Regions from separate parts of the Comamonas aquatica genome, predicted to be linked through region 1. Evidence: riboswitches for the same ligand, from Rfam matches in the RefSeq annotation. Region 1 holds a riboswitch; the other holds the start of a gene.

What was found. A riboswitch is a leader RNA that binds a small molecule or an ion and turns the genes downstream of it on or off. The one in region 1 is predicted to bind thiamine pyrophosphate.
Region 2: it holds a riboswitch for thiamine pyrophosphate, as region 1 does, so the genes downstream of both, KAQ61_RS09690 (purine-cytosine permease family protein) here and thiC (phosphomethylpyrimidine synthase ThiC) in region 1, are expected to answer to the same signal.

Annotation. Positions count from the first base shown of each region.
Region 1 is NZ_CP072916.1:2,297,842-2,312,448, forward strand. It holds gene KAQ61_RS10920 (histone deacetylase family protein) at 1-327, opposite strand, end outside; gene KAQ61_RS10925 (AAA family ATPase) at 372-1,289, shown strand; gene KAQ61_RS10930 (DUF58 domain-containing protein) at 1,289-2,308, shown strand; gene KAQ61_RS10935 (transglutaminase TgpA family protein) at 2,367-4,391, shown strand; gene mltB (lytic murein transglycosylase B) at 4,388-5,548, shown strand; gene KAQ61_RS10945 (ABC transporter substrate-binding protein) at 5,680-6,891, shown strand; gene KAQ61_RS10950 (sensor histidine kinase) at 6,927-8,324, opposite strand; gene KAQ61_RS10955 (response regulator transcription factor) at 8,325-9,020, opposite strand; gene KAQ61_RS10960 (tripartite tricarboxylate transporter permease) at 9,138-10,637, opposite strand; gene KAQ61_RS10965 (tripartite tricarboxylate transporter TctB family protein) at 10,646-11,086, opposite strand; gene KAQ61_RS10970 (hypothetical protein) at 11,204-11,404, opposite strand; gene thiC (phosphomethylpyrimidine synthase ThiC) at 11,450-13,384, opposite strand; TPP riboswitch at 13,694-13,812, opposite strand; gene KAQ61_RS10980 (acyl-CoA synthetase) at 13,927-14,607, opposite strand, start outside.
Region 2 is NZ_CP072916.1:2,023,109-2,037,715, reverse strand. It holds gene thiE (thiamine phosphate synthase) at 1-889, opposite strand, end outside; gene KAQ61_RS09715 (thiazole synthase) at 882-1,688, opposite strand; gene thiS (sulfur carrier protein ThiS) at 1,768-1,965, opposite strand; gene KAQ61_RS09705 (FAD-dependent oxidoreductase) at 2,002-3,105, opposite strand; gene thiD (bifunctional hydroxymethylpyrimidine kinase/phosphomethylpyrimidine kinase) at 3,380-4,246, shown strand; gene KAQ61_RS09695 (SH3 domain-containing protein) at 4,340-4,825, opposite strand; gene KAQ61_RS09690 (purine-cytosine permease family protein) at 5,033-6,334, opposite strand; TPP riboswitch at 6,411-6,509, opposite strand; gene KAQ61_RS09685 (hypothetical protein) at 6,632-6,910, shown strand; gene KAQ61_RS09680 (hypothetical protein) at 7,013-7,372, shown strand; gene KAQ61_RS09675 (Crp/Fnr family transcriptional regulator) at 7,338-8,057, shown strand; gene KAQ61_RS09670 (phosphotransferase) at 8,064-9,155, shown strand; gene KAQ61_RS09665 (acyl-CoA dehydrogenase family protein) at 9,267-10,541, shown strand; gene KAQ61_RS09660 (peptidylprolyl isomerase) at 10,635-11,420, opposite strand; gene KAQ61_RS09655 (BolA family protein) at 11,495-11,761, opposite strand; gene KAQ61_RS09650 (septation protein A) at 11,754-12,317, opposite strand; gene msrB (peptide-methionine (R)-S-oxide reductase MsrB) at 12,502-12,915, opposite strand; gene KAQ61_RS09640 (protein adenylyltransferase SelO) at 12,912-14,423, opposite strand.

The DNA of each region.
Region 1 (14,607 bases):
GCCGGCCGCGTGCAGCGCGGCAGTGAAGGTGTGGGCGTTGATGGAGGTGTCGGTGTCCAGCTGGGTGTACTCGGGGCCGCCGGCGGCCTGCTCTTCGACCAGCCTGTCGGTCAGGCCACGCAGGGCCGCCACATGCATGCGGTCATGGGCCAGCTCGACATCGCTGAGCGCGGCGGCGGGTGCATCGATCCGTTCGAGACCGTCCAGCACCCCGGTCATCAGCAACCGGTCCTCGATCGCATCCAGGCGCTGCGGACACTCCGGATGCCCTGGCCCCATCTCATGCTGTCGGCATGAGTGATGAGAAAAATAGCCTGTCTTGCCCACTTTTCTTGTCCCCTGTTGTCATTGTTTTCGGATACCTTCTGTGCATGACATCACAAAAAATCCGGTCTCTTTTGGATCAGCTTAACACGGTGATCGTTGGCAAAAAACAGCAGGTCCAGGACTGCGTGGCCTGCCTGCTGGCCGGTGGACACCTGCTGATCGAGGATGTGCCGGGCGTGGGCAAAACCACCCTGGCCCATGCCCTGGCCCATGCGTTCGGTCTGCAGTTTGCCCGCGTGCAGTTCACCGCCGACCTGATGCCCAGCGACCTGACCGGGGTGTCCGTCTACGACCGGGGCCGCGAAGGCTTTGTGTTCCACCCCGGCCCCGTGTTTGCGCAGGTGCTGCTGGCCGATGAAATCAACCGGGCCAGCCCCAAGACCCAGAGTGCGCTGCTCGAAGCCATGGAGGAAAAACAGGTCTCCATCGAAGGCCGGACCCACCCGCTGCCCACGCCGTTTTTCGTGATTGCCACCCAGAACCCGCAGGAACAGCTGGGCACCAACCCCTTGCCCGAGAGCCAATTGGACCGTTTCTTGATGCGCGTCAGCCTGGGCTATCCCGACCGCGCGTCGGAGCTGCAACTGCTGGCCCACCACGGCCACCGCGCCCACGCCGACCAGATGCCGCCCCAGCTGACGCCCGAGGAACTGGCCGCGTTGCAGCAGGCGGTGCTGCAGGTCCATGCGGCCGAGCCCTTGCTGCACTACATCCAGGACCTGGTGGATGCCACGCGCAACGGGCAGTGGTTTGTGCAGGGCCTGTCCCCCCGCGCCGGCATTGCCCTGCTGCGCGCGGCCAAGGCCAATGCCCTGCTGCACGGGCGCGACTACGCATCGCCCGACGATGTGCAGGCCATGTTCGTGCCCACCATGGCACACCGCCTGCACGCTGTGGCGCGCGCCGGCCGGGGTACGGTCGCGCAGGTCCAGGCGCTGTTGCACACGGTCGCCCTGCCCTGATGTCCGAGCCACAGCGCCCCACCCGCAGCCGCTGGCGACAGCGCTTGCACAACTGGGTCACGCGCGGCCAGGTACCCAGTGCCGAGCACACGCTGGGGCACCGCAACATCTATGTGCTGCCCTCGGCCGCCGGCTGCATGCTGGCGGCCACGCTGCTGGTGCTGCTGGTCGCGTCGATCAACTTCCAGCTCAACCTGGGCTACCTGCTCACCTTCCTGATAGCAGGCAGCGCACTGGCCAGCGTCTGGGTGGGCCACCGCAACCTGCAGGGCCTGCAACTGCACCTGGGACCGCTGCAGCCCGTGTTCCAGGGCGAACGCGCCACCGTGCCGCTGCACCTGCAGGCCCCGGCCGCCGGTCCGCATCGCCACGGACTGTCCGTGGCGCTCAACCGCTCGCAAGGCCCGCTGGCCTGGGTGCATGCCGACGTAGCCGCCGGCCACACACAGGTGGTCGAGCTGGGCAGCGTGCCACACCAGCGCGGCTGGCACCGCGTGCCCCGGGTGGTGCTGGAAAGCCGTTACCCGCTGGGCGTGTTCCGCCTGTGGAGCTATTGGCAGCCCGATGGCCGGGTGCTGGTCTACCCGTGCCCCGAAACACCGGCGCCCCCCATCCAGCACCTGGACCACGCCCACTCCGGCACCAGCTTGCCGCAGCACAGCGGCATGGTCGAGCCCGACAACGTGCGCCACTACCAGCGCGGCGACAGCCTGCGCAGCATCGTGTGGAAGAAAGCCGCCTCGGCCCTGGCCCTGGGCCACGGCGACCTGGTGGTGCGCAGCGGCACGGCGCCCCAGACCGACCGCCTGTGGCTGGATGCCCGCGCCACGGGCCTGACCGATCCCGAGGCACAGATCGCCCGCCTCACCGCCTGGGTGCTGCAGGCCCACGCCCAACAGGCGCTGTGGGGGCTGCGACTGCCCAGCGGCCAGCAATTGCCCCAGGCCATGGGCGAGCCACATTTGCACGCCTGCCTGGCGGCACTGGCCGTGGACGGCAAATCCGCTGCACCCCATTAGAGTTTTGAATCAAATCACCTTCCAGCGCGCATACAGCCTACGCAAGCAGCTATCAAAAATGGATTCCACCACCACCCCTCCCCTGCCGCGCGAGACCCGCGACACCTTGCTGGTGCTGGGGGTGGTGGCCCTGGTGCTGCTGCCGCAGGTGGCCTACCTGCCGCCGTGGGCCAGTGCGCTGGCGGCACTGCTGCTGGGCTGGCGCATGTGGCTGGCCCACAGCGGCCAGCGCCTGCCGGGCACCTGGCTGCTGGCGGCCCTGCTGGCCTTGGCCGTGGGTGCCACGGCGCTGCAGTTCCGCTCCATCGTCGGCCCCGAGGCCGGCGTGGTCCTGGTGATCCTGCTGCTGGTGCTCAAGACACTGGAGATGCGCGCCCGCCGCGACGCCATGGTGATTTTCTTCCTGGGCTTCTTCACGCTGCTCACCCTGTTCCTACAGTCCCAGTCGCTGAGCATGGCCCTCGCCATGCTGGTGGCCGTATGGGGGCTGCTGGTCTGCCTGGTGAATGCGCACATGCCGTCCGGCTACCCCAGCCTGCGGCAACTGGTGCGCACCGCGGGCCTGCTGATGCTGCTGGGCGCGCCCCTGATGCTGGTGCTGTTCCTGGCCTTCCCGCGCCTGCCACCGCTGTGGGGCCTGCCCACGCAGGCCAGCAAAGGCACGACCGGCCTGTCCAACGACATGACCGTCGGCCAGGTGGCCGAGCTGGCGCAAAACCACAGCGTGGCCCTGCGCGTGCGCTTTGACAGCCCCGATGGCAAAGCCCCGCCGCAGCGCTTGCTGTACTTCCGGGGGCCGGTGCTGAGCCGCTTTGACGGGCGCAACTGGCAAGCGGACGCCGACGGCGCCCCGTATGCGCTGCCGGCCACGGCCCAGGACGCCGCCGCGGGGCTGGGGACGGCCATCGACTATGAAATCACCCTGGAGGCCCACCAGCAGCGCTGGCTGCTGACCCTGGATGCCACCCTGTCGCCCCCGGACGCCCAGCGCCAGGTGCAGCGCACCGCCGACCTGCAGTGGCTGACGGCGCGCCCCCTCACCGAGGTGCTGCGCTACCGCGCCCAGGCCCACCTGCACTACGCCTATGGCCAGCAACTGTCGGACTTCCAGCGCCGCCAGCACCTGCAGCTGCCACCCGACCTGAACCCCCGCACCATGCAATGGGCGCAGACGCTGCGCAGCGACCACGGCACGGATGACACCGCCATCGTCCAGGCCGCCCTCAATCACCTGGGCAGCGGCCGCTACGTCTACACCCTGGCGCCGGATGTGGTGCCCGGCCCACACACGACCGACGCCTTCTGGTTCGAGACGCACAACGGCTTTTGCGAGCACATCGCCTCGGCCTTCACGGTGCTGATGCGCGCCGCCGGGATTCCGGCACGCATCGTCACCGGCTACCAGGGTGGCGAGCGCAACCCGGTGGACGGGCTGTGGACCGTGCGCCAAAGCGACGCCCACGCCTGGACCGAAGTCTGGCTGCCCCACGAGGGCTGGCTGCGCATCGACCCCACCTCGGCCGTGGCGCCCTCGCGCACCGAGCAGCTGCAACGGCTGTCACCGCCCACCTCGGCCTTCGGTGGCGCCATGGAGCAGGTCATCAGCCCCGACGTCCTGCGCCGCCTGCGCGCCAACTGGGAAGCCCTCAACCACCGCTGGAACGACTGGGTGCTGAATTACACCCCGCGCGACCAGTCGGCCCTGCTGCAGCGCCTGGGCTGGACCGACTGGAGCATCCCGCAACTGGCGGCCGGGCTCAGCGGCCTGCTGGCCCTCGCCACCCTCGGTGCGGCCTGGCAGCGCTGGCGCCGGCGCTGGGTGGCCGACCCCTGGCTGCGCCTGATGCAGCAGGCCCGTCAGCAGTTGCAGCGCCATGGCCTGGAACATGCGGACACGCGGGGGCTGCAGGCCCTGGCGGCCGCTGCCCAAGCACAATGGGGGGATGAATCCCAGCCACTGCAGCACTGGCTGCTGCAGATGGAACAATGGCGCTATGCACCGCATGGCCCCCAGACGCCCAGCCTGGCCCAGCTGCGGCGTGCATACCGCGCTTTGATTTGGCCCAGCCCCCGTACTCCATGAAACGTTTGCTTCCCTCCTTGTTCCTGCTCGGCCTGGTCACAGGCTGCGCCACCCACCTGCCTGCAGACGCCCAGAACAGCGCACCCCGCGCGCCCAAAAACACCCCTCCCAAGAGCACGGCCGCCAGCGCCCCGTATGCACAACGCGCCGATGCCCAGCGCTGGGCACGCGAAATGGCCGCGCGCCAGCACCTGGACCTGGCATGGATCCAGGCCCAGCTGGCGCAGGCGCGCTTCCTGCCGCAGGTGCCGCGCCTGATGACGCCGGCCCCCAAGACCAGCACCACCGCGCGCGACTGGGGCGACTACCGCCGCCGCTTCATCGACCCGGTGCGCATCAACGCCGGGGTGCGCTTCTGGGACCAGAACGCCGACACCCTGGCACGCGCCGAGGCGATGTTTGGCGTGCCCGCCGAAATGGTGGTCGGCATCATCGGCGTCGAGACCATTTACGGCCGCAACATGGGCAACCTGCGCGTACTGGACAGCCTGGCCACCCTGGCCTTCGATTTCCCACAGGCACATCCAAGGGCCGCAGAACGCCAGCGCTATTTCCAGGGTGAGCTGGAGCAGTTCCTGGTGATGATGCACAACGTTGGCACCCCCACCACAGAGCCGCGCGGCAGCTACGCCGGGGCCATGGGGCTGGGCCAGTTCATGCCCACCAGCTGGGCCCAGTGGGCCGTCGACTTTGACCGCGATGGACGCATCGATCTGTTTAACAGCGCGGCCGATGCCATCGGCTCGGTGGCCAACTACTTCAAGGCCCATGGCTGGGTCAGCGGGCAGCCAGTCTGGTACCCCGCCCTGTTCAACACCGACCGCCTGAACCTGCCGACCCTGCTGGCACCGGACATCCGCCCCAGCTTCACAGCGGCCCAGATGGTCGAGCTGGGCGTGGTGCCCCAGGGCGGGCTGGACCATGACGGCCCACTGGCGCTGATCGAGTTGAAAAACGGCGAAGCCGCGCCCAGCTACCTCGTCGGCACCCAGAACTTCTACACCATCACGCGCTACAACTGGTCCAGCTACTACGCCACCGCCGTGTACGACCTGGGCCAGGAGGTCAAGGCCGCGCGCCAGAACCGCGCGCCCGAGGTGGCCCAGCCGGCCACCATCCCCGGCCTCGCCGCCGCGGCCACCGCCACAGCGCCCTAGAGCGCAGCACAAAGTCCACCTGCGTGGCAAGCAAGGACATTCCCCGCCCGTGCTTGCCCCAGTTGGAAAGATGGCGTCGGCGGCGCAATCTGAACCCCTTTTTGTCACACGGTACACAAGGAGTTTTCGGAATGCGCCACGCTCTCTCTCCCCTGGTTCTGGCTCTGTGCGGCATGGGCCTGTGGTCTGCCGCTGCCCAGGCCCAGACCTTCAAAGAGCCCGACATCGTCAAGATCGGCTTCATCACCGACATGTCCAGCCTGTATGCCGACGTGGAAGGCAAGAACGGGGCGGTCGCCATCCAGATGGCCATCGATGACTTTGGCGGCAAGCTGCTGGGCAAGCCCATCGAACTGCTCACCGCCGACCACCAGAACAAGGCCGACATCGCCGCCAGCAAGGCCCGCGAATGGATCGACCAGCAGGACATCAGCCTGGTGTTTGGCGGCACGAACAGCGCCACCGCCCTGGCCATGGCCAAGGTCGCCCAGGAGAAGAAACGCATCTTTGTGGACAACGGCGCCGGCAGCTCGGCCCTGACCAATGAGCAGTGCAGCCCCTACACCGTGCACTACGCCTTCGACACCGTGGCCCTGGCCAAGGGCACGGGCAAGGCCGTGGTGGAAGCCGGGGGCAAGAGCTGGTTCTTCCTGACCGCCGACTACGCCTTCGGCCATGCGCTGGAAGCCGACACCTCCAAGATCGTCGAGGCCAATGGCGGCAAGGTGGTGGGTGCGGTCCGGACGCCGCTGAACGCCAGCGACTTCTCCAGCTTCATGCTGCAGGCCCAGAACAGCAAGGCCCAGATCCTGGGTCTGGCGAATGCCGGTGGCGACACCATCAACTCCATCAAGGCGGCCCGCGAATTCGGCGTCACCAAGGGCATGAAGCTGGCCGGTCTGCTGATTTTCTTCAGCGACATCCACAGCCTGGGCGTGAAGAACACCGAAGGCCTGCAGTTCACCACCAGTTGGTACTGGGACATGAACGACGAGTCGCGCAAGTTCGCCGACAAGTTCATGGCCAAGACCAAGCGCCGCCCCAGCGAAATCCAGGCCGCCGACTATTCGGCCACCATGACCTGGTTGCAGGCCGCCCAGCGCGCCGGCACGCTGGAAGCCGACAAGGTCATGGCCGAGTGGAAGAGCAAGCCCATCAAGGACTTCTTTGGCGAAGGCGTGATCCGCCCCGATGGCCGCTACGCCCACGACATGTACCTGATGGAAGTGAAGTCCCCGGCCGAATCCAAAGGCACCTGGGATTACTACAAGCTGATCAAGAAGCTGCCCGCCGACCAGGTCTGGACCACCAAGGCCGAAAGCAAGTGCCAGTACTGGAAGTGAACGGGTGACCCGGGCCCTGACGGCCCGGCCTCCGTTCAGGGCTGGTGCAACGGCAGGCGCACCCAGGTCTCCAGCCCAGGCTGCGCCAGCCGCCAGCCGATGCGCCCCTGGTGCAAGCGCACGATGGCCTTGACACTGGCCAACCCCAGGCCATGCCCCGGCTGCTGCTGGTGCTGCGGGTCGCGCACGAAATGCTCGGACAGGCGCTCGAGCATCGCGGGCGCCACGCCGGCACCATGGTCGCGCAACCGCAGTTGCACCTCGTGGCCCTGGCGCTGCAGGTGCACTTCCAGGCAGCGCTGCTCGGCGGACAGCCCGTATTTCAGGAAGTTGTCCAGCAGGTTGGACATCGCATTCGCCAGCAGGTGCGAGTCCCCCAGCACCCAGCCACCGGGCTCCAGTGCCAGCTGCAGTTCCACCTGCCGGTCACTGAACAGCGGTTCGTAGTACTCCAGCACCTCCTGCAGGACCTGCTGCAGATCCAGGGGCTCGAAGTTGTGCTGCCCCACCCCGGCCTCCACCTCGGCCAGCAACAGCATCTTGCTGAACAGGCGCTGCAGGTGGTCCAGCTCCTCCTGCACCTGGTCCAGCAGCGCCGGGCGCAGGCTTTCCGGCGCCAGCTTGGCCGCCTGCACCCGGTGCAATGCACGGTTCAACGGCGTGCGCAGGTTGTGCGCCACCATGTGCGAGACATGGCGGATACCGCGCACCAGTTGCTCCAGCTGTTCCAGCATCTGGTTGATGTCCTGCTCCAGCAGGCTGAACTCATCGCTCTTGCGGTTCATGGGAATGCGAAAGTGCAGGTTGCCCTGGCCAGCCTGGCGGATCGCCTGGCGGACTTCCGCGGCGCGCTTGTCCATCAGGCGGCGGAACACCATTGCGCCCAGCAGCGACAGGCCCACTGCCAGACCCAGTGCCAGCGCCGTGGCCTTCATGTAGCGGTGCTGGATGTCGGTCAGGGCCTGCAGGTCACTGCCAACAATCAAGAAGCGCTGCTGCCCCAGGTCGTCGATCTTGAGCCGGCCATTGAAGCTGCGCGCCTCCTGCTCCACGGGCAAATCCTGCAGCGCCGCCACGCGCGGCGCATGCACCAGGTCGATGGTGGCATTGCCCGCCCAGACCGCGCCATCCAGGTGCTGATAAATGAAGATCTCGTCCTGGCTGTCGATGCCGTCGCTGACTAGGCGCTGGATCTCCTCCACCAGTCCGGCCTCACCCTGCTGGGCATACACGCTGAGCAGGCGCTTGCTGTTGCGCAGCGCGTAGTCATCCAGCCGCTGGCTGACCGTGCCCACGATCTCCACGTAGTACACGGACAGCGTGCCCACCAGGATGCTGACCACCACGGCGCTGAAGCACAGCGCCAGCCGAAAGGAACTGGATTTCCAGGCCCGGTGCAAGGGCCCCAGCACGGGGTGTGTCGCCGTGGTCATTTACATCGCCACGGGCACGTCGATGCGGTAGCCCATGCCGCGGACCGTGCGGATCAGCGAAGGCCCGCCGCCCACGTCAATCTTCTGCCGCAGGTGGCTGATGTGCACGTCGATGATGTTGGTCTCGGGCTGGAAGTCGTAGGCCCAGACGTTCTCCAGCACCATGGTGCGCGTCACGGTCTGCCCGGCGTTCTTCAGCAGATAGCCCAGCAGCTTGAATTCGCGCGGGTTGAGTGCGATCCGCTCGCCCGCGCGGAACACCGCGTGCGCAATCAGGTCCACCTGCAGGTCCCCCAGCTGCAGCACATGGCTGGCTGGGGGCGTGGACGTTGCCGTGCGGCGCACCAGGGCCTCGATGCGGGCCTCCAGCTCCTCCATGATGAAAGGCTTGGGCAGGTAGTCGTCCGCCCCAGCCTTGAGGCAGCGCACGCGCTCGTCCGTCTGGCCCAGCGCGCTGACCACCATGGTCGGCGTGGTGTTGGCCACGGCCCGCAGGGCCTTGAGCACATCCAGCCCATCCACCCCCATGGGCAGCATGCGATCCAGCAAGATGCAATCCCAGGCGCGTGACAGCGCATGCTGCAGGCCGCTGTTGGCCTCGGTCACATGCACGACCTGGTAGGTGGCTGGACACAGGTTGCTGGAGATGTACTCCGCAATCGCTGCATCGTCTTCAATCAACAAAATATGCTTCATGCGTCAACACCACAACGGTGGGCACAGGACAAAGCCGCCCCAGGGGGCGGCAGGTTCACGAATGGCTCTGGGGCACCACCATGCCCCAGAGCCATTCTGTCGGGAAGCGCAGCGCGCTCAGATGTGAGATGTACGTAGGCTGCGGCGCAGGAACTTGAACAGGGTCCAGCCCAGCATGGCCAGGGTCACGTACAGCAGGGTGGCACTGATGGGCCGGTCAAAGAAGATGGCCGGATCGCCACGCGACAGCAGCAGCGCGCGGCGCAGGTTTTCCTCCACCATCGGCCCCAGGATGTAGCCCAGCAGCAGTGGCGCGGCCTCGAAGCGCAGCAGCATGAACAGGTAGCCCAGCACCCCCAGCCCGGCCACCATGTAGATGTCGAAGTGGTTGTTGTTGACGCTGTACACCCCCAGGGCCACGAACACCAGGATGGCGGGATAGAGCCAGGTGAACGGAATGCGCAGCAGCGACACCCAGATGCTGATGGTGGGAATGTTCAGCAGCACCAGCATCAGATTGCCGATGGCAAAGCTGACCACCAGGCCCCAGAACATTTCGGGCTGCTCGTTAATGAGCATCGGCCCGGGCGTGATGCCGTGGATGATCAGCGCCCCCAGCATGATGGCCATCACCGCATCCCCGGGAATGCCCAGCGACAGCGACGGCACGAAGGCGGTCTGCGCCGCGGCGTTGTTGGCGGACTCGGGGGCAGAAATGCCTTGCACGGCGCCCTGGCCAAACTGGCTGGGGTCCTTGGCCACACGCTTTTCAATCGCATACGACATGAACGCGGCAATCGACGGACCCACGCCTGGCAGCGCCCCCAGGGCCGAGCCCAGCGCCGAGCCACGCAGCATGGCGGGATAGCTGCGCCTCATCTCCTCGCGCGCGGGGATCATGGAGCGCAGCGTGACCTTCTCCACCTTCTGCGAGTCGTCCTGGCCGTGGATGTTGCGCACCACCTCGGCCACACCGAACAGGCCCATGGCCAGGGCCACCAGGTTGATGCCGTCCATCAGCTCCGGAATATCGAAGGTGAAGCGGGCGGCACCGGAATTCACGTCCGTGCCCACCATGCCCAGCAGCACACCCATGACCACCATCGCCAACCCCTTGACCGGGGAGCCGGTGCCCATGGACGAGGCCGCCACCAGGCCCAGCACCATCATGGCAAACAGTTCCGCGGGACCGAATTTCAGGCCCACCTCGGCAATCGCGGGCGAGAACAGCACCAGCAGCACCAGGCCGATCATGGCGCCGACCAGGGACGCGATCGTGGTGATGAACAGGGCAATGCCGGCCTTGCCGTTCTTGGCCATCGGGTAGCCATCCAGGCAGGTGACCGCCGACGCGGGCCCCCCGGGCAAATTCATCAGGATCGAGGCCGTCGATCCGCCGTACTGCGCGCCGTAGTACACGCCGGCCAGCATCACGATCGCCGCGGTGGGCGACATGTGGTAGGTCATCGGCAGCAGCAGCGAGATGGCCGCCAGGGCACCGATGCCGGGCAGGACGCCCACGGCCGTGCCGAGAAACACCCCCAGGAAGCAATACCACAGGATGGTGGGATCGGAAGCCACCTGCAGCCCCATCAACAGATTATTGAATAGTTCCATCGTGACAATCAGAATTCAGGAAACATGGAAATCGTCATATTCAGACCGACGATGAAAATCAGGACGGTAATCACGGCAATGATGCCGGCAATCACCAAGCGCATACCCATGTGCATCGGTTTGGGTAGGCTGGCCACCAATACGGCCACCATGGTGCTGAAAAATACGCCCAGGGTATTTAGCAAGAAGGCAAATACCACCAGCGACCCCAAGGAAGCCGCCAGACTGTCCCAGTGCACGACGATGCGGTCGCCTTGGCGGAACCAGGCGGGCAACACGATCAACACCCCCAGGGCAAACAGCACCCAGCCCAGGATCACCGGCATATACCCGGGCCCCATGCGCGCGGCGGAACCCATGGCGTAGCCGCTTCCAGCGATGGCAAAAAATAATCCGACCGCGGCCACAAACAGGCCGGCCAGAATATCCCGTAAATCTCTAGGTAACATCACACCTCCATTGCATTGAGGAGGCGTATCTTCATGGCAGAAATGGCGATTTTTTTACGTAATACCACCTAGCGCAGATTATATTAACCACGCTTCATGCAAAACATTAAAAAATAATCATGCAAATCCAATCCAGGTATTGATTTGCAGTTTTTTATTAAAAGGAATTAATTTTTCGACATCATCCAGGCATCGGGTAATGCAAAAAATAATCATCAAAGCCCCCAGGCCGTGTGCCTGAATACCACCCGCCACCTCACGGCCACGCCCCTGGGCCAGCGGGGGTATTCCGCAGCCCAGGGGCGCTTTGCTTTTCATAGCTATCAGCGCTTACCAGACAAGCGCTGATAGCCAATTTTGCACTTAACGCGCCGTGGTATCGCTGGCGATGGGGATGTAGAACTCCCCGCCCGTGCGGTTGAACTCCTCGGCCTTGGCCTGCATGCCGGCGGCAATCCCCTGCTCTTCGGCCACGCCCTGCTGCTTGGCAAAGTCGCGCACCTCCTGGGTGATCTTCATGGAGCAGAACTTGGGCCCGCACATGCTGCAGAAGTGGGCGACCTTGGCGCTGTCCTTGGGCAGGGTTTCGTCGTGAAAGGCGCGCGCCGTGTCGGGGTCCAGGCCCAGGTTGAACTGATCTTCCCAGCGGAAGTCGAAACGCGCTTGCGACAGCGCATCGTCGCGCGAACGCGCGCCCGGGTGGCCTTTGGCCACGTCGGCGGCGTGGGCCGCGATCTTGTACGCAATGATGCCCTGCTTGACGTCGTCGCGGTCGGGCAGGCCCAGGTGCTCCTTGGGCGTCACGTAGCACAGCATGGCCGTGCCGAACCAGCCGATCATGGCCGCGCCGATGGCCGACGCGATGTGGTCGTAGCCGGGGGCGATGTCGATGGTCAGCGGGCCCAGGGTGTAGAACGGCGCCTCGTGGCAGTGCTTGAGCTGCTCGGTCATGTTCGCCTGGATCATGTGCATGGGCACGTGGCCGGGGCCTTCGATCATGGTCTGCACGTCGTGCTTCCAGGCCACTTGCGTCAGCTCGCCCAGGGTCTTGAGTTCGGCAAACTGGGCGTCGTCGTTGGCGTCCGAGGCACAGCCAGGGCGCAGGCCGTCACCCAGGCTGAAGGATACGTCGTACTGCTTCATGATGTCGCAGATGTCCTCGAAGTGCTCGTACAGGAAGCTTTCGCGGTGGTGGGCCATGCACCACTTGGCCATGATGGAGCCGCCACGCGAGACGATGCCGGTGCGGCGCTGGGCCGTCAGGTGGATGTAGGCCAAGCGCACGCCGGCGTGGATGGTGAAGTAGTCCACGCCCTGCTCGGCCTGCTCGACCAGGGTGTCGCGGAAGATCTCCCAGGTCAGGTCTTCGGCAATGCCGCCGACCTTCTCCAGCGCCTGGTAGATGGGCACGGTGCCAATGGGCACGGGCGAGTTGCGCACGATCCAGTCGCGCGTGGTGTGGATGTTCTTGCCGGTGGACAGGTCCATGACATTGTCCGCGCCCCAACGGATGGCCCAGACCAGCTTTTCCACCTCTTCCTCGATGCTCGAGGTCACGGCCGAGTTGCCGATGTTGGCGTTGATCTTGACCTTGAAATTGCGCCCAATCGCCATGGGCTCGATCTCGGGGTGGTTGATGTTGGCCGGGATGATGGCGCGGCCGCGCGCCACTTCGTCGCGCACGAATTCGGGCGTGATGATCTTGGGGATGGCGGCGCCCAGGCTGTTGCCGGCCAGGCGTGCTTCCCGCGCCGCGTCCTGCTGGTACTGCGCCATCCATTCGCGGCGGCCGTTCTCGCGCAGGGCCACGTATTCCATCTCGGGCGTGATGATGCCGCGCTTGGCGTAGTGCATCTGGGTCACGTTCTGGCCGGATTTGGCGCGGCGCGGCTGGCGTTGCAGCGCGGCCGCCTCGGCGCGCAGTTGGGCCACGCGCGCGTCTTCCTCGCCACGCTTGCCGCCGTCGTCCAGCGCCACGCGCGGGCGGCCGACATAGAACTCGCTGTCACGACGCGCTTCGATCCAGGCGCCGCGCACGCTGGCCAGGCCCTGGCGCACGTCGATATGGGCGGTGGGGTCGGTGTAGGGGCCCGAGGTGTCATAGACGCTGACCTGCTCGCCGTTGGTCAGCGCGATGTCGCGCACCGGCACGCGCAGATCGGGGTGGATGGCACCGCTCAGGTAGCTTTTGGTGGATGCCGGAAATGGCTGGCGCGACTGGGCCAGCAGGTCGGCGAAACGGGCGGCATCGGGGGCATTGCCGGCGGCGGGCGTAAAGATGGCATCGGGGGCGTTCATCGCAGTCTCCAAAAAGCGTGTGAAGTTCATCAAACGCTCCGTGGAGTGCTGGGACGCTCTGATGGCGTGGGAGATGGCTGGCGCCATCCACCTTCGCCTGCACCTGGCTCCAGCCCTGGCATTGCTCCCACAATGCCTGACCGACGCCACCGGAATCCACCGATTCCGACCAAGGCTGCCACGCCCGGTGTTCCATCCCCAAAAAGACAAAACCCCAGTGCGCGAGGCGCCTGGGGTTTGCTGTGCCTGGGGATGGTGGGCACCTGCCTGGCCTTACAAAAGCCCATGTGCCTGTCCATTCCTGGCCCTGCTTCAGGGTCCCGCTCTTCTTCCGCCGGTATGAACCGGATCAAGTTCGTCGGGTTCGCTGGCCACTGTTTTCACAGCGGTTCGCATCTCAGCGCTTTCGCACACCCCGGAGCAGCCGTGAGTATAGGCGCATCTGCGCCGGCACTGGACACCGGGCAAACGCCTAGGCTTTCAGCATCAAAACCGACTCCAGCGCTTGTCAGGCATGCGCTGGCAGCTATCAATGCTGAAAATCAGACCACGATGGCACTGGCCGAGCCGACCTGCTTGCGCAGCTCGAACTTCTGGATCTTGCCAGTGCTGGTCTTGGGCAGTTCGCCAAACACCACGGCGCGCGGCACCTTGTAGCCAGCCAGGTGCTGCTTGCAGTGGGCCACGATGTCGGCCTCGCTGACCTGGGCGCCCGGCTTGATTTCCAGGAAGGCGCACGGAGTCTCGCCCCACTTGGGGTCGGGCTTGGCCACCACCGCCGCCGCCAGCACGGCGGGGTGGCGGTAGAGCACGTCCTCGACCTCGATCGAGGAGATGTTCTCGCCGCCGGAGATGATGATGTCCTTGCTGCGGTCCTTGATCTGGATGTAGCCATCGGGGTACTGCACGGCCAGGTCGCCGCTGTGGAACCAGCCGCCGCGGAAGGCATCGTCCGTGGCGCTGGGGTTCTTGAGGTAGCCCTTCATGGCGATGTTGCCACGGAACATGATCTCACCCATGGTCTCGCCATCCAGGGGCACGGGCTGCAGGGTCTCGGGGTCCATGACCCGCACTTCGCGCTGCAGGTGGTAGCGCACGCCCTGGCGGGCATTGAGGCGGGCACGCTCGCCAATGTCGAGTTGGTCCCAGCGCGCGTGCTTGGCGCAGACGGTGGCGGGGCCGTAGGTTTCGGTCAGGCCATAGACGTGGGTCAGGTCGAACCC
Region 2 (14,607 bases), 270 kb from region 1:
GTGCGGCCGCATCAGGGTCGGGGGCATTCACCAGGGCGCGCACCACGGCGATGGAGCCCACGCCGGTGGCCAGGATGGCCGGGAACTGCTCGGCCGCGATGCCGCCGATGGCCACCAATGGGTATTGCTGCATCAGGCGCACATAGGCTTGCAGGCGGGCCACGCCTTGCGGGGCCGTGGCCATTTTCTTGAGCGTGGTGGGAAACACGGCACCCAGGGCGATGTAGCTGGGTTGCACGGCATGGGCGCGCACCATCTCCGCATAGCCGTGGGTGCTGACCCCCAGGCGCAGGCCGCTGGCGCGGATGGCGTTCAGCTGTGCGCCTTCCAGGGCGTCCAGGTCTTCCTGGCCGACGTGGATGCCGTAGGCGCCGGCATCGATGGCGGCCTGCCAGTGGTCGTTGATGAACAGGCGCGCGCCGGTGCCTTGCACGGCCTGCACGGCGGCCTGCACTTCGCGGCGGATGGTCGCCTGGTCATCGCTCTTGAAGCGCAATTGCACCGTGGGCACGCCGGCGCGGGCCATGCGGCCCACCCACTCGGCCGTGGGCAGCACGCCATACAGCCCCAGCGCGCGCGGGCAGGGCGGGAAGGCGAGTTGCGGATCGGCCCCGGCCAGACCGAAGTCCTGCGGGTTGCTGGGCCAGCAGTGGGCATCAAAGCCACCGGTACGCACGCTCTGCCGCTGCCAGGCCTGGGCCAGGCATTCGGCGTCGATGGCGATGAAGCCCAGGGCGCTGCAGGCCTGCAGCGCCGCCAGATAGGCGGGGTCCTGGCGGGTGGCCGCTGGCGTGGGCTGTGCCGGCAGGCGCTGTTCGTCGGGGGCGAAGGTGGCGCTGTGGGCGGCCACGATGGCCTGGGCCATGGCGGGGATGTGCAACTCAGTCATGGTGCCAGAACGGTGTGCCCAGGACGGGGGTGCTGGGCTGGGCGGCGGTCTGCTCGGCCATGGCGCCGGCCAGGTAGCCGTCACGACCGGCCTGGGTGGCGTCGGCAAAGGCGCCGGCCATGCGCACCGGATCTTCGGACAGGGCCACGGCGGTGTTCAGCAGCACGCCGTCAAAACCCCACTCCATGACCTGGCAGGCGTGGCTGGGGCGGCCCAGGCCGGCATCGACGATCAGGGGCACGTCCAGGCGCTCGCGCAGCACCTGCATGGCGTAGGGGTTGGCGGGGCCGCGGCCGGTGCCGATGGGCGCCGCCCAGGGCATGACGGCCTGGCAGCCCACGTCGACCAGGCGCTGGCACAGCACCAGGTCCTCGGTGCAGTAGGGCAGCACCTGGAAGCCGTCCTTGATCAGGAGGGAGGCAGCCTCCACCAGGTTCAGCGTGTCGGGCTGCAGGGTGTAGTCATCACCGATCAGCTCCAGCTTGATCCAGGGGGTGTCGAACACCTCGCGCGCCATCTGGGCCGTGGTCACGGCTTCCTGGATGGTCATGCAGCCGGCAGTGTTGGGCAGCACGGGCACGTTCAACTGGCGCAGCAGCTCCCAGAAGCTGGCGCCGGTTTCGGCGGCGTTGCTGCCCTGGCGGCGCAGCGAGGCGGTGACCATGGCGGGTTTGGCACGGGCCACGGCCGCTTCCAGCACGGCGGGCGAGGGGTAGCGCGATGTGCCCAGCAGCAATCGACTTTGGAAGGTCTGGCCGTACAGCACCAGGCTGTCTGCGGCGGGGGTAGGTGTGCTCATGGCGAAATTTTGATAGCTGCCAGCGCTTGATAGAAAAGAGCTAGCGGCTGATTTTATGAAGAGGCGGTGCCCCGGACCCTCAACCGCCCGTCACGGGGGCGATGATTTCCAGGCGGTCGCCCTCGGCCAGCTGGCGCGTGGCGTACAGCGATTTGGGCACGAACTCGGCATTCACCGCCACCGCAAACGGTGGCTGGGCCTGCCAGTGGGCCACGGCGTCGGCCACATTGGCCGGGTCGGGCAGTTGCACTGCCTGCTGGTTGATGGTGATGTTCATAAGCAAAAGGCCCGTATTGTCGGCGAAGCGCGGTGCTCAGGCGAGCATGGGGGCGTGCACGGCCACGTCAAAGTCCTTGGCCAGCGCCGCGCTGCCCGTGCGCAGCAGCTGCAGCGTGGCGTCCAGCATGGCGGGGGAGATCATGTAGCCGTGGCGGTACAGGCCGTTGACCTGCAGCACGCGCTCGTCCAGCCAGCGCAGGGCGGGCAGGTTGTCCGGCAGGGTAGGGCGGCACTGGGTGGCAATTTCCAGGATGCGCGCCTCGGCAAAGCCGGAGTGCACGGTGTAGAGCGCGCTGAGCAGCTCCATCACCGAGCGCAAGCTGGCCGGGCCCATGTCGTCGGATTCGATCTCGGTCGCACCGATGACGAAGATGTGGTCCTGCTTGGGCGCGATGTACAGCGGGTAGCGCGGGTGCACCAGGCGCGTGGGGCGCTGCAGCGTCACCTCGGGGGCGTGCACGCGCACCACCTCGCCGCGGATGCCGCGCAGCGCGCTCCACTGCGTGCGCGCGCCCAGGCCGCGGCAGTCCAGCACCAGATCGGGCTGACCGCTGGTGCCGGGCTGGAAGTCGGTGGTCTCACGCGGGGTGTGCCAGTGCAGGGCCACGCCCAGGCGGGTCAGTGTCTGCTCCAGTGCGGCCAGCAGCTGGCGGTTGTCCAGCTGGCCTTCGCCGGGCAGGTAGACGCCCTGGTTGAAGCGGCCTTGCAGGGCCGGCTCGACCTGGGGCAGGCGCTGGGCATCCAGGTTCTCCAGCGCGGGCAGGCTGGGGTTGAGGCGGTGGTTCTTCTCGAACAGGCCGCACAGGCGCTGGGCATCGGCCGCATCCTGGCGGTGCCAGACCACCAGCGTGCCGTTCTGCTGGAAGTACACGGGGGCGTCCAGCTGCGCGATCAGCTGGGGCCAGCGGGTCAGCCCGTACTGGCCCATGCGCACCACGCCGGGTTCGGTGATGGCCGATTCGGCCAGCGGGGCCAGCATGGCGGCAGCCACGCGCGCAGCGGCGCCGTCGGCCTCGGGCCCCTTGGCTTCGAACACCTCGACGCGATGCCCCTCGCGCGCCAGCTCCAGCGCCAGCAGGCGGCCCATCAGGCCGGCGCCCAGGATGGCAATGTGCGAAGTTGTGGTCAAAGCGAGCATAGTGAAGGGTTCCCGTTGGTAAGTGTCGCCAAGGACAAAACGGGCATCGCAGCCGTGCGGCTGCTGCTCTGTGGAAACTCCCCACGCCAGCATGACCTGGATCGGGTAACGGGGCGCAGGGCCCCAGGGTGTTTCTCAGTCGCGCACTGCGCCGGCACGGTGCCGGTGGCAGCGGGACACCCCTGTTTCGTCCGCAAGCGGCAATTACAGCACAAGGGCAGGAACAGCGGCGCCAGTGCGTGAACAAGCCTTGGCTTGGGTCATAATTTTTGCCATGACTACGCAACCCCTGCCACACGGCAGTGCACCCCCCCGTTTTCCGCGCTATGCGCGCGTGCTTTCCATCGCCGGCTCGGACAGTGGCGGTGGCGCCGGCATCCAGGCCGACCTGAAGACCTTCAGCGCCCTGGGCTGCTACGGCATGACGGCCATCACCGCCATCACCGCCCAGAACACGCTGGGTGTGCGCGGCATCCATGGCATCCCGCCCGAGATGCTGCTGGCGCAGATCGACGCCGTGGTGCAGGACATCGGGGTGGACGCTATCAAGATCGGCATGCTGCATGCGCCCGAGATCGTGCAGGTGGTGGCCGATGCCATCCGCCGCTACGGGATTGCGAACGTGGTGCTGGACCCGGTGATGGTGGCCACCAGCGGCGACAAGCTGATCCACGATGAAACCGTGGCCGTGCTGGTGCGTGAACTGTTTCCGCTGGCCAGCGTGATCACCCCCAACCTGGATGAGGCCGGTTGGCTGATTGGCCGCAAGATCGCCGATGTGGCGGACATGGCGTCCGCCGCCCAGGCCTTGCTGGACATGGGCGCGCAGCAGGTGCTGCTCAAAGGCGGGCACCTGCCGGGAGACTGGGTGGTGGACTTGCTGGCCGGTCGCGACGGCACGCGCCAGGAGCTGGGTTCGCAGCGCATACCCACGCACAACGGCCATGGCACGGGCTGCACCCTGTCCTCGGCGATTGCCGCCTACCTGGCGCGCGGCCTGCCGCTGCCTGCGGCGGTGGAAAGCGCCCGCAGCTACATCCTGGGGGCCATCGCCGCCGGGGCCGAGGTGTACACCGGGCGGGGCCATGGCCCCCTGAACCACGGCTTTGCGCCCCAGGCCCAGCTGGTGTTCACGGGCTGAGGGTGGTGGCCTGGCAGGGCCGCGATTCTCCATAAAAAAACGGCGCTCAGGGCGCCGTTTTTTATAGAAGTTCTGTCTGCCAGGAGTGTGTGACTACCAACCCCATCCCAGCTTTTCCAGCATCCAGCCAGACTGGCCCTCGGCCGTCTGGACTTTGGCCCAGTCGTCGCGCTTTTCCAGGGTCTTGACGATGTCGTACTTGCTCAGCTTGGTCACCACGCTGTGGTTGGTGCCCGGGCCTGCGCGCAGGTTGACGGTGTCGGCCTTGATCAGGTAGTGGGGCACGCTGTCGGTCAGGGGCTGGTGCACCCAGCCCAGCGGGCCTTCAAAGTCCTTGACCTTGATCCAGTCGTCCCGGCGCTCCATCACCTGCACGGGATAGCCTTTGATCAGTTCCCAGGCAATCTCGGACTTGGTCGTGGGCTTGGCGCGGATGTTGACGGTATTGCCCTTGATGCTCAAAAACTCTTGTGCTTGGGCCAAGGCAGGGGCGGCGGCAAGCACACCGGTCAACAGCAGGGCAGCAAGGCCGCTGCTGCGCAGGCGGCGGGAGAGGTGGGGGGCAAGTGGTGACAACACGCGGCAATAACTCCTGTGAATCAAGGGGGCCCAGGTGCGGGCCGTGTGCCCCGTACCTGTAAGAATTTGCATCATGCCCGCGCAGTTTCACTGAAATTTGCATTCCACTCACAAAAAAATGCGTGAAATGTGACCGCCGTCGTGTTTCTGGTCATGCTTGGCGATGAACCGTCTGGACAAACCGACCAAATTGCGGCTGGCCTGGGGTCACTGCGCCGGGGTCGCGCGTGGCAGCAGTCGCGCCAGTACAAAGCACACCAGCAGCGTTGGCAGCGCGCTGCCTGCGGCAGGGGCCAGCAGGGGCACGCCGTGGTAGAAGCCCACACCCGCCAGCCACAGCAGCACGGCTGGCCAGTGCGCGCCGCGCGCCTGCGCCAGCCATTGCGGGGCCTGGGCCAGGCGCTGGTCGGCCGCTTGCCAGGCCAGGCGGCCCAGGATCACGCCAAACAGGGGCACGAAGACCGAGCTGAGCATCAGCAGGAAGGGCTCGATGCTGTGCATGGGCAGCACCAGGGCCAGCAGCACGCAGACCACGGTCAGCCCCAGGCCCCAGCGGCGCAGGCTCCAGCGTGGTGCCATGCTGTGGGCAGCCATGGCGCCCGAGTAGGTGTCGCCATAGGCGTTGTCCACCTCGTCAATCAGGATCAGCGTCAGGGCGATCAGGCCCCCCTGGGCCAGCAGCAGGGCGGTGACCAGGTTCTCGCTGGGCAGGGTCAGCGTGATCAGCACGCCCAGGCCGTAGCACCACACGTTGGCCAGTCCAAAGCCAAGCCAGGTGCCGCGCAGGGCGCTGCGACCATCGCGGCCATGGCGGGCATAGTCCGCCACCAGCGGCAGCCAGGAGATGGGCATGGCCACCACCAGGTCCATGGCGGGCAACCAGCCCATGCCACCGGTGCCGGGGCGTTGCCAGATGCCTTCCCAGCCCTGTTCCAGGGCCAGGCCGACAAAATGCCAGGTCAGCCACAGCAGCGACAGCACCACCAGCGGCAGCGCAATGCGGGCAATCAACTGGCGCACCAGCTTGAGCATGGAGCCACTGATCAGCAGCCCGATTACGGCACCCCACACCAGGGTCATGACCACCGGCCAGTGGCTGGCCGCCATGCCGCCGGCCTGGCGTGCAATGGCCACGCTGGCGTCGCGCATCACCACCAGTTCGAAGGTGCCCCAGCCGATCAGTTGCACCAGGTTCAGCAGGATGGGCAGCTTGGCGAACTGGCGGCCGTAGACGTGGGTCATCAGCGCGGCGCTGGACAGCCCGGTGTCGCAGGCAATCTTGGCCATCCAGCCCAGCAGGCCGGCGCCCAGCAGCGACCCGCAGACGATCGCCAGCACGGCCTGCTGGGTGGACAGGGCGGGCAGCAGGTAGGCGCCCACCTGCATCACCAGCAGGCCCACGCCCAGGCTGAACCACAGCGCGGCATGGTCGTGCAGGGCGAACACCCGTTCAGACGGTGTGGTGGGAGACAGCGCCTGGTTGGCGGGCGCGGAAGACGAGGAATGCATACATGCTCCGTAAGCCTACGAAGCAGGGGCCGTGACAGGCTCGCGGCCCGCAATGACCAACAGCCTGCGGACGAGCAACCAGCATGAACAGCTTCCCTGCGCGAGGATGATCTCAATCAGGTTCAAAGGGACTCTCTCAGCCCGGCCTTGCGGCAGGGCACCCCCAGCGAGCGCCGCACCGTGCGATGCAGCGGGCGCGATTGTCCCATGAAACCGCGGTTTCCCCGACCGCAGACCCGCCCAGGGGCCGTACCGCAGCTGGACCCGGAGCACCGGAACACGCCCTAAACTTCAGCCATGCCAAATCTCTACGACTCTCTGGTTGAGGCCTTGCGTGCGCACTGGAAGGCGCACGACAACGCCTACCCTTCGTGCATTGAGCTGACCGCCGCCGACCTGCAGGCCTTGAACGCCGAGCGCAAACTGATCAACGACACCATGAACTTCAAGCAGGCTGAGGGCTGGGAGGATGTGTTTCATGGCGCCAAGCTGCAGGTGGGCGCCACCAACTGCCTGGTCCTGGCCAGCGGCGAGCGGGTGCCGGTGGCCTTGGCGGGCGCGGTGTCCACGTCTTGAAACTGCATCCAATCGGCGTTGAAGGCAGGTAAATCCTGCGCAGACAGCTATGGATGAATGAGCAAAGCGGCATGTCGGCTGGGGCGGACATGCCGCTTTTGCATGGTGGCAGCCCACCCGGTGGGCGCGGTGCTGGGCCACGGCCAGGCGGTGACCGAGACCGGGCTGGGTGGTGCTGGCAGGGTTCTGCTGGGCGGAATGCCCGAGTTGAAAAAACCTGCGATGGACCGTGGTGTGGTGCACAGCCTGGGACTGGAAAACGCGTGCAGCATCAAAGGGTTAAGGGTTTACCCTTTGTTTTTGGGGTGGGCGCGATCCAGACTGTCACTTTCTGGACAAGTTCATGCCCAGGGGGCGCTTTCAGACCCCAAGCGGCTGGTCTCTGACGCGACAATGGTCAGGTTTTCAGTCACAGAAACGACAGGATATGGACGACCCGATTCTTACTATCGAAGAACGTGAAGCGATCAATGCAGGTCGCTGGTTTTCATCCCTCTCACCTTCGCTGCGGCACGACATACTCCGATGCGCTTACGTCAAACGATTCAAGGATGGTGCTTTGATCTGCGCCCGCGGCGAAGTGCCGGAGGAATGGTTTGCGTGTGCCAAGGGGGCCGTGCGGGTGAGCTCGACGTCCATCACGGGCAAGCAGATCACGCTGACCTATGTGGAGCCGGGGCTGTGGTTTGGCGATACCTCGATCTTCGACGGGGATCGCCGCACGCACGATGCGTATGCCCACGGGGCGACCACGCTGCTGTGCGTGGCCAAGGCGGACTTCAAGCGCATCCTGGCAACGCACACCGAGTTCTACGAGGCCATGCTGTGGCTGGCGGCGCGCCGCATCCGGCAGCTGTACGGCCTGGTCGAGGACCTGAACACGCTGCCGCTGCGCGCGCGGCTGGCCAAGCAACTGCTGCACCTGGTGCGCAGCTATGGCATTCCCAGCCTGGCGCATGCCGAGGAAGTGCGCATCGGCCTGCAGCTGGCGCAGGAAGAGTTGGCCCAGTTGCTCGGGGCTTCACGCCAGCGCGTGAACCAGGAGCTCAAGGGCATGGAGCGCGAGGACATCATCCGGATCGAGCCGGGGGGTCTGGTGGTGCGCGACCGCGATGCGCTGCTGCGCATTGTGGAAACTGACCTTTAAACAACCATGAGTAACTTTGACCATTTTGTAGGTACCAAGCCAGTTTCCGACACCCATGCGTTCGATGTGTCGGCTCTGGAGGTCTGGATGAGCACCCAGGTGGCGGGCTTTGCAGGCCCGATCACGGTGGAGATGTTCAAGGGCGGACAATCCAACCCCACCTACAAACTGGTCACGCCGGGGCGCAGCTATGTGATGCGCTCCAAGCCCGGTCCGGTCGCCAAGCTCCTGCCCTCGGCGCATGCGATCGAGCGCGAATTCAAGGTCATGCAGGGGCTGGCGGGGACCGATGTGCCCGTGCCGCACATGTATGCCCTGTGCGAGGACGAGTCCATCATCGGGCGCGCCTTCTACATCATGGAGTTCAAGGCCGGCCGCGTGCTGTGGGACCAGTCTCTGCCCGGCATGACGCCGCAGCAGCGCGGTGCGATCTATGACGAGATGAACCGTGTGATGGCTGCGCTGCACACGGTCGATGTGACCCGCCAGGGCCTGGCCGACTACGGCAAGCCGGGCAACTATTTCGAGCGCCAGATCGGCCGCTGGAGCAAGCAGTACGTGGCCTCGGTCACCCAGCCGATTGACGAGATGGACAAGCTGATGGCCTGGCTGCCGATGAACATGCCGGCCAGCGCCAAGGACGACAGCAAGGTCTCCATCGTCCATGGCGACTACCGCATGGACAACCTCATGTTCGCAGCCGATACCCCGCAGGTGGTGGCCGTGCTGGACTGGGAGCTGTCCACGCTGGGCCATCCCCTGGCCGACTTCAGCTACCACTGCATGGCCTGGCACATCCCGGCCAGCCTGGGGCGCGGCATTGGCGGCCTGGACATTGCAGCCCTGGGCATTCCCAGCGAAGCCGAATACATGCGCCGCTACTGCGAGCGCACCGGGCTGGCCACGCCGCAGCAGTTGCAGGCCGACTGGAATTTCTACCTGGCCTACAACATGTTCCGCATCGCGGCCATCTTGCAGGGCATTGCCAAGCGGGTCGAGGCGGGGACCGCCTCCAGTGCGCAGGCCAAGGCCGCGGGCGATACCGCGCGGCCCATGGCGCAGCTGGCCTGGTCCTACGCGCAAAAGCACGGCGCCTGAGCCCGGCGGCGCAGGGGCCGCACCCCAGTTTTCCCCTCGTGTGTTAGACGGCTGCAGCTGCCGGGGGGCAGTGCACGCCCATGTTTGCCTGTTAACGAAAAGGAGCACTCCATGGATTTCGACTACTCCCCCAAGACCAAGGAACTGCAGGCGCGGTTGCTGCGCTTCATGGACGAGCACATCTATCCCGCCGAAGCGGCCGTCCACCACGAGCTGGAGGCCAACACCCAGGCGGGCAAGCGCTGGACCCCGCTGAAGGTCATCGAAGACCTCAAGGACAAGGCCAAGGCCCAGGATCTGTGGAACCTGTTCCTGCCCCAGGACAGCGCCGAGATCGCCGGCGTGCGCGGTGCCGGCCTGACCAACCAAGAGTACGCGCCCCTGGCCGAAATCATGGGCCGTGTGGGCTGGGCATCGGAAGTCTTCAACTGCTCGGCGCCTGACACCGGCAACATGGAAACCATTGCCCGCTACGGCACCCAGGAGCACCGCGACCAGTGGCTGCTGCCCTTGCTGCGCGGTGAAATCCGCTCGGCCTTTGCGATGACCGAACCCGAGGTGGCCTCCAGCGATGCCACCAACATCTGTACCCGCATTGAGCGCCAGGGCGACGAGTACGTCATCAACGGCCACAAGTGGTGGATCTCCGGGGCGGGCGACCCGCGCTGCGCCATCTACATCACCATGGGCAAGACCGACCCCGATGCGCCCAAGCACTCGCAGCAGAGCATGGTGCTGGTGCCGGCCGATGCCCCTGGCGTGCGCGTGGTGCGTCCGCTGAGCGTGCTGGGCTACGACGATGCACCGCACGGCCACATGGAGATGTATTTCGAGAACGTGCGCGTGCCGGTCAGCAACATCCTGCTGGGCGAGGGCCGTGGCTTCGAGATCGCCCAGGGCCGACTGGGCCCCGGCCGCATCCACCACTGCATGCGCCTCATCGGCCAGGCCGAGCGGGCGCTGGAGCTGATGTGCCAGCGCGCCTCCAGCCGCGTGGCCTTCGGCAAGACGATTGCCCAGCAGACCGTGACCCAGGAGCGCATCGCCGAGGCGCGTTGCCGCATCGACATGGCGCGCCTGCTGACGCTCAAGGCCGCGTGGATGATGGACACCGTGGGCAACAAGGTGGCACGTACCGAAATCGCCATGATCAAAGTGGTGGCGCCCAAGCTGGCCTGCGATGTGATCGACTGGGCGATGCAGGTCCACGGCGGTGGCGGCATGAGCCAGGACTTCCCCCTGGCCCACGCCTACGCCACGGCGCGCACGCTGCGCTTTGCCGACGGCCCGGACGAAGTGCACCGCAACGCGATCGCCAAGTGGGAGCTGGGCAAGTGGGGCACCTACGGCCGCGACGCGCAGGTGCCGATCACGCGCGGCGCCTGAGTGGGCGGGTGCAGCCAGGCAGGGCGCAGGCCCTGCCGGCCATGAAAAAAGCGACCCGATGGGTCGCTTTTTGCTGGCCTGTGGGCGGGGGGCTTATTGCACCTTGGCCTTGGCGCGCAGGGACTCCTGGAACTGCATCATCTTTTGCTGTTCCAGCTGCTCGGCGATCTGGGGTTTGATGTCGTCCAGCGAAGGCAGCTGGGCGTCGCGCAGGTCGTCCACGCGGATGATGTGCCAGCCAAATTGGCTCTTCACGGGCGCATCGGTCAGGCCACCCTTTTGCAGCTTGACCATGGCCTCGGTGAACTCGGGCACATAGTTCGCGGGGCTGGCCCAGCCCAGGTCGCCGCCTTGGGCGCCCGATCCGGGGTCCTTGGACTCCTTCTTGGCGATGTCTTCGAACTTCTTGCCGGCCTTGACTTCGGCAATGATGGCCTTGGCGCGGTCTTCGGATTCCACCAGGATGTGGCTGGCGCGGTATTCCTTGCCGGCGTTGGCCGCCACGAACTTGTCGTACTCGGCCTTGATCTCGGCGTCGGTCACGGGGTTCTTCTTCTGGTAGTCCACGAACAGCTCGCGGATCAGGATGGTCTGGCGGGCCAGGTCCATCTGCTGCTTGTATTCGGGCGTGGCATCCAGGCCACGCTTGGTGGCTTCCTGCAGGAAGATTTCACGGGCAATCACTTCTTCCTTGATCTGGGCCTCCATCTCTGCAGGCACCTGGCGTCCCGAGCGCTCGATCTGCTGCTTGAGCACCTTCACGCGCTCCAGAGGCACGGGCTTGCCATTGACGATGGCCAAGTTTTGCGCAGAAGCCGAAAGGGCGGCTGTGCCCAACACGGCGACAGCCACGAGGCTGGGCAAAAGCTGTTTTTTCATGCGGAAATCCAACAAAGAGGTAAGAGTAGGTGATTGCCGCCAACGACCGTTGGCGTTTCTAGCAATGGGGTTCGTCAAAGCACTTCGATGGCTAAAGCATGAAGGCCTTGGTCGATGAAATGCTGCAAAGAATCATACACAACACGGTGGCGTGCCACGCGGCTCTTGCCTTCAAAAAATGGTGAGGCAATGCGTACGCGAAAGTGGGTGCCAAAACCCGTGCCGTTGGCGCCGGCGTGGCCGGCGTGCGCGCCGCTTTCATCGATGACTTCGAGCTGGGTGGGCGCCAGTTGGGCGCGCAGCACCTGCTCGATGGCGGCGGCGGTGATGGCCTCACTCATGGCCACGCTCCTGCGAGGGGGCCTGTTCGCCGTCCTTGAGGTAGCGGCCCAGGTAGAAGGCCTGGCCCACGACGAACAGTAGCATCAAACCCATGCCGCCGAACATCTTGAAATTGACCCAGGTGTCGGTGTCAAAGTTGTAGGCCACCCACAAGTTGAGCACGCCCATGACGGCGAAGAAGCCGGTCCAGGCCCAGTTCAGCGTGGTCCAGACTGGCTCGGGCAGCTGCAGCTGCCCGCCCATCAGGCTCTTGAGGAAGTTCTTCTTGAACAGCACCAGGCCCACCAGCAGGGCACCGCCCATCAGCCAGTACAGCACGGTGGGCTTCCACTTGATGAAATTCTCGTCGTGGGCGATCAGGGTGGCGCCGCCGAACAGCACGATGACCCCCAGGCTCAGCCATTGCATGGTCTCGACCTTGCCTGTCTTGATGCGCAGGTAGGCGATCTGCGCGATGGTGGCCACGATGGCCACCGCCGTGGCGGCGTAGATGCCCCAGACCTTGAAGGCCGCGAAAAACAAAATGATGGGGAAAAAGTCGATCAGCAGTTTCATGAAAAGAATTCGGGCGCCGCAGGGCCCAGGGTCATGCGAAAAGATGCCAAGCATGCCATAGCCCCGGGGGCTGGCGGGTGCACAAATCCGGGAAGTCCAAGGGTTTCACTCGCCGAGTGCGTGCCGGTCGCCGGGCAAGACCGAAGGCGCCCGGGGCTGGCTGGCTCCGCAGGGGCGCACGCCTTCAGGCCTCGGGTTCCTGGAACTGCAGCGAGGCCGAGTTCATGCAGTAGCGCAGACCGGTCGGCTGGGGACCATCCTCAAACACATGGCCCAGGTGGGCGCCGCACTGGCTGCACACGGTTTCGGTGCGCACCATGTGGTGGCTGTGGTCCACGATCTCGGTGATGGCGCCGGGGATGGCCTGGTGGAAGCTCGGCCAGCCGCAGCCGGCGTCGAACTTGGTGTCCGCATCGAACAGCTTGGCGCCGCAGCAGATGCAGTGGTAGCTGCCGTCGGCCCAGTGCTGTTCGTAGCGGCCGGTGAAGGGGCGCTCCGTGGCGGCGTGGCGTGTGACCTGGTAGGCCACGGGCTCGGCCCCCTTGGCACGCAGGGTGTCCAGCCATTCGGCGTCGGTTTTCTGGATGGGGTAGGTCATGAGGAGCAGCTGATGGCGATGGAGGACGCCCAGTCGGGCGGGAAGTCGGCCCAGGCGCGGTGCGCCGGGTGGTCGTCAAACGGGGTGCGCAGCACCTGGTGCAAGGATTGCACCACGCTGAAGTCGCCTTGCTGCGCGGCGCGAATGGCCAGCTCGCCCACATGGTTGCGCAGCACGAAGGCGGGGTTGGTGTGCAGCATCAAATCGGCGTCTGGCGCTTGTCCCATCTGCGTAGACAGCTCTTGATAGGTGAGCAACCAGCGGTCGAAGGCCTCGGTGTCCAAGAACAGCTCGCGCGTGCGCTCGGGGTCACCGTCCTGGGCCGACAGCGACAGGCGCCGCCAGAAGATGCTGTGGTCCACGCGCTGGGCCGCCAGCAATTCCAGCAGCTGGCCGATGGTGGCGGTGGCGGCCGCTTCGTGCTGCAGTTCGGCACCGGGCAGGCCCAGCTTGCGGCACACCTGGGTGCGGAAGGCCTGGCTGAACGCCGGGCGGTAGGCTTCCAGCGCCGCCACGGTCACGTCCTGGTCTTCGATCAACGGCAGCAGGGCCTGGCCCAGGCAGAACAGGTTCCAGTAGGCGATCTGGGGTTGCTTGTTGAAGGCGTAGCGCCCCTGGTGGTCGCTGTGGTTGCAGATGTGGCCGGGGTCGAAGCCATCCAGGAACTGGAAGGGGCCGTAGTCGATGGTCAGGCCCAGCACGCTCATGTTGTCGGTGTTCATCACGCCGTGGCAAAAGCCCACGGCCTGCCAGTGCGCCAGCAGGGTGGCCGTGCGCTGGCCAATCGCATGCAGCAGGGCCGCATAGGCGTTGCCGTGCAGGGTATTGCCCTCGGCATCCTGGCCGGACCAGCCCTGGCGGCAATCGGGGTCGTAGCGGTCGATCACATAGTCGGCCAGGGCGCGCAGCTCGGTCTGCATGTCGCGGGCGGCAAAGTGCTCGAAATGGCCAAAGCGGATGAAGCTGGGCGCGGCCCGCGTGACCACGGCGGCGGTTTCCATGGTCTCGCGGTGCACCGGGGCGGGCGAGGCGGTCAGGCACAGCGCGCGCGTGGTGGGAATGCCCAGGGCGTGCATGGCTTCGCTGCACAGGAACTCGCGGATGGAGGAGCGCAGCACGGCCCGGCCATCGCCGCCGCGCGAATACGGGGTGCGGCCTGCGCCCTTGAGCTGCAGCTCCCAGCCCGCGGCGGTCTCGCCCAGGTGCAGGGCACGGCCATCGCCCAGCTGCCCGGCCCACACGCCGAACTGGTGGCCGCTGTAGACGCTGGCATAGGGCTGGCTGCCGGGCAGCACGGTGTTGCCGCTGAAGGCCTGCAAGGCCGTCTCGGACGGCATGAAGCCCGGGGGCAGGCCGACCAGCTGCGCCACCTCTTCGCTGTGCGCCACCCAGGCGGGGGCGGGCAGCGGGGTGGGGGGCAGGTGGGTCAGAAACGCCGGGCCCAGGGCGGCAAAGCCGGTGTGCCAGTCCGGGGTGGGGGAACCGTCAGGGGAATGCATGCCCACCATTGTGGCCAAGCGGCTTGACCTTGCACGCCCTGGGCGATTGGGGCCTCGGCCGCGCACGGCACGCTGCGAATTGCCGCCCAAGTGACACCTGGGCGACACATGCATGCAGGAAAGCCCGCACCCGCAGTGCGGGACATGCGCTTAGGATGGGGGTGAATGCGCGCGTGGCGGCGATGGGCCGTGG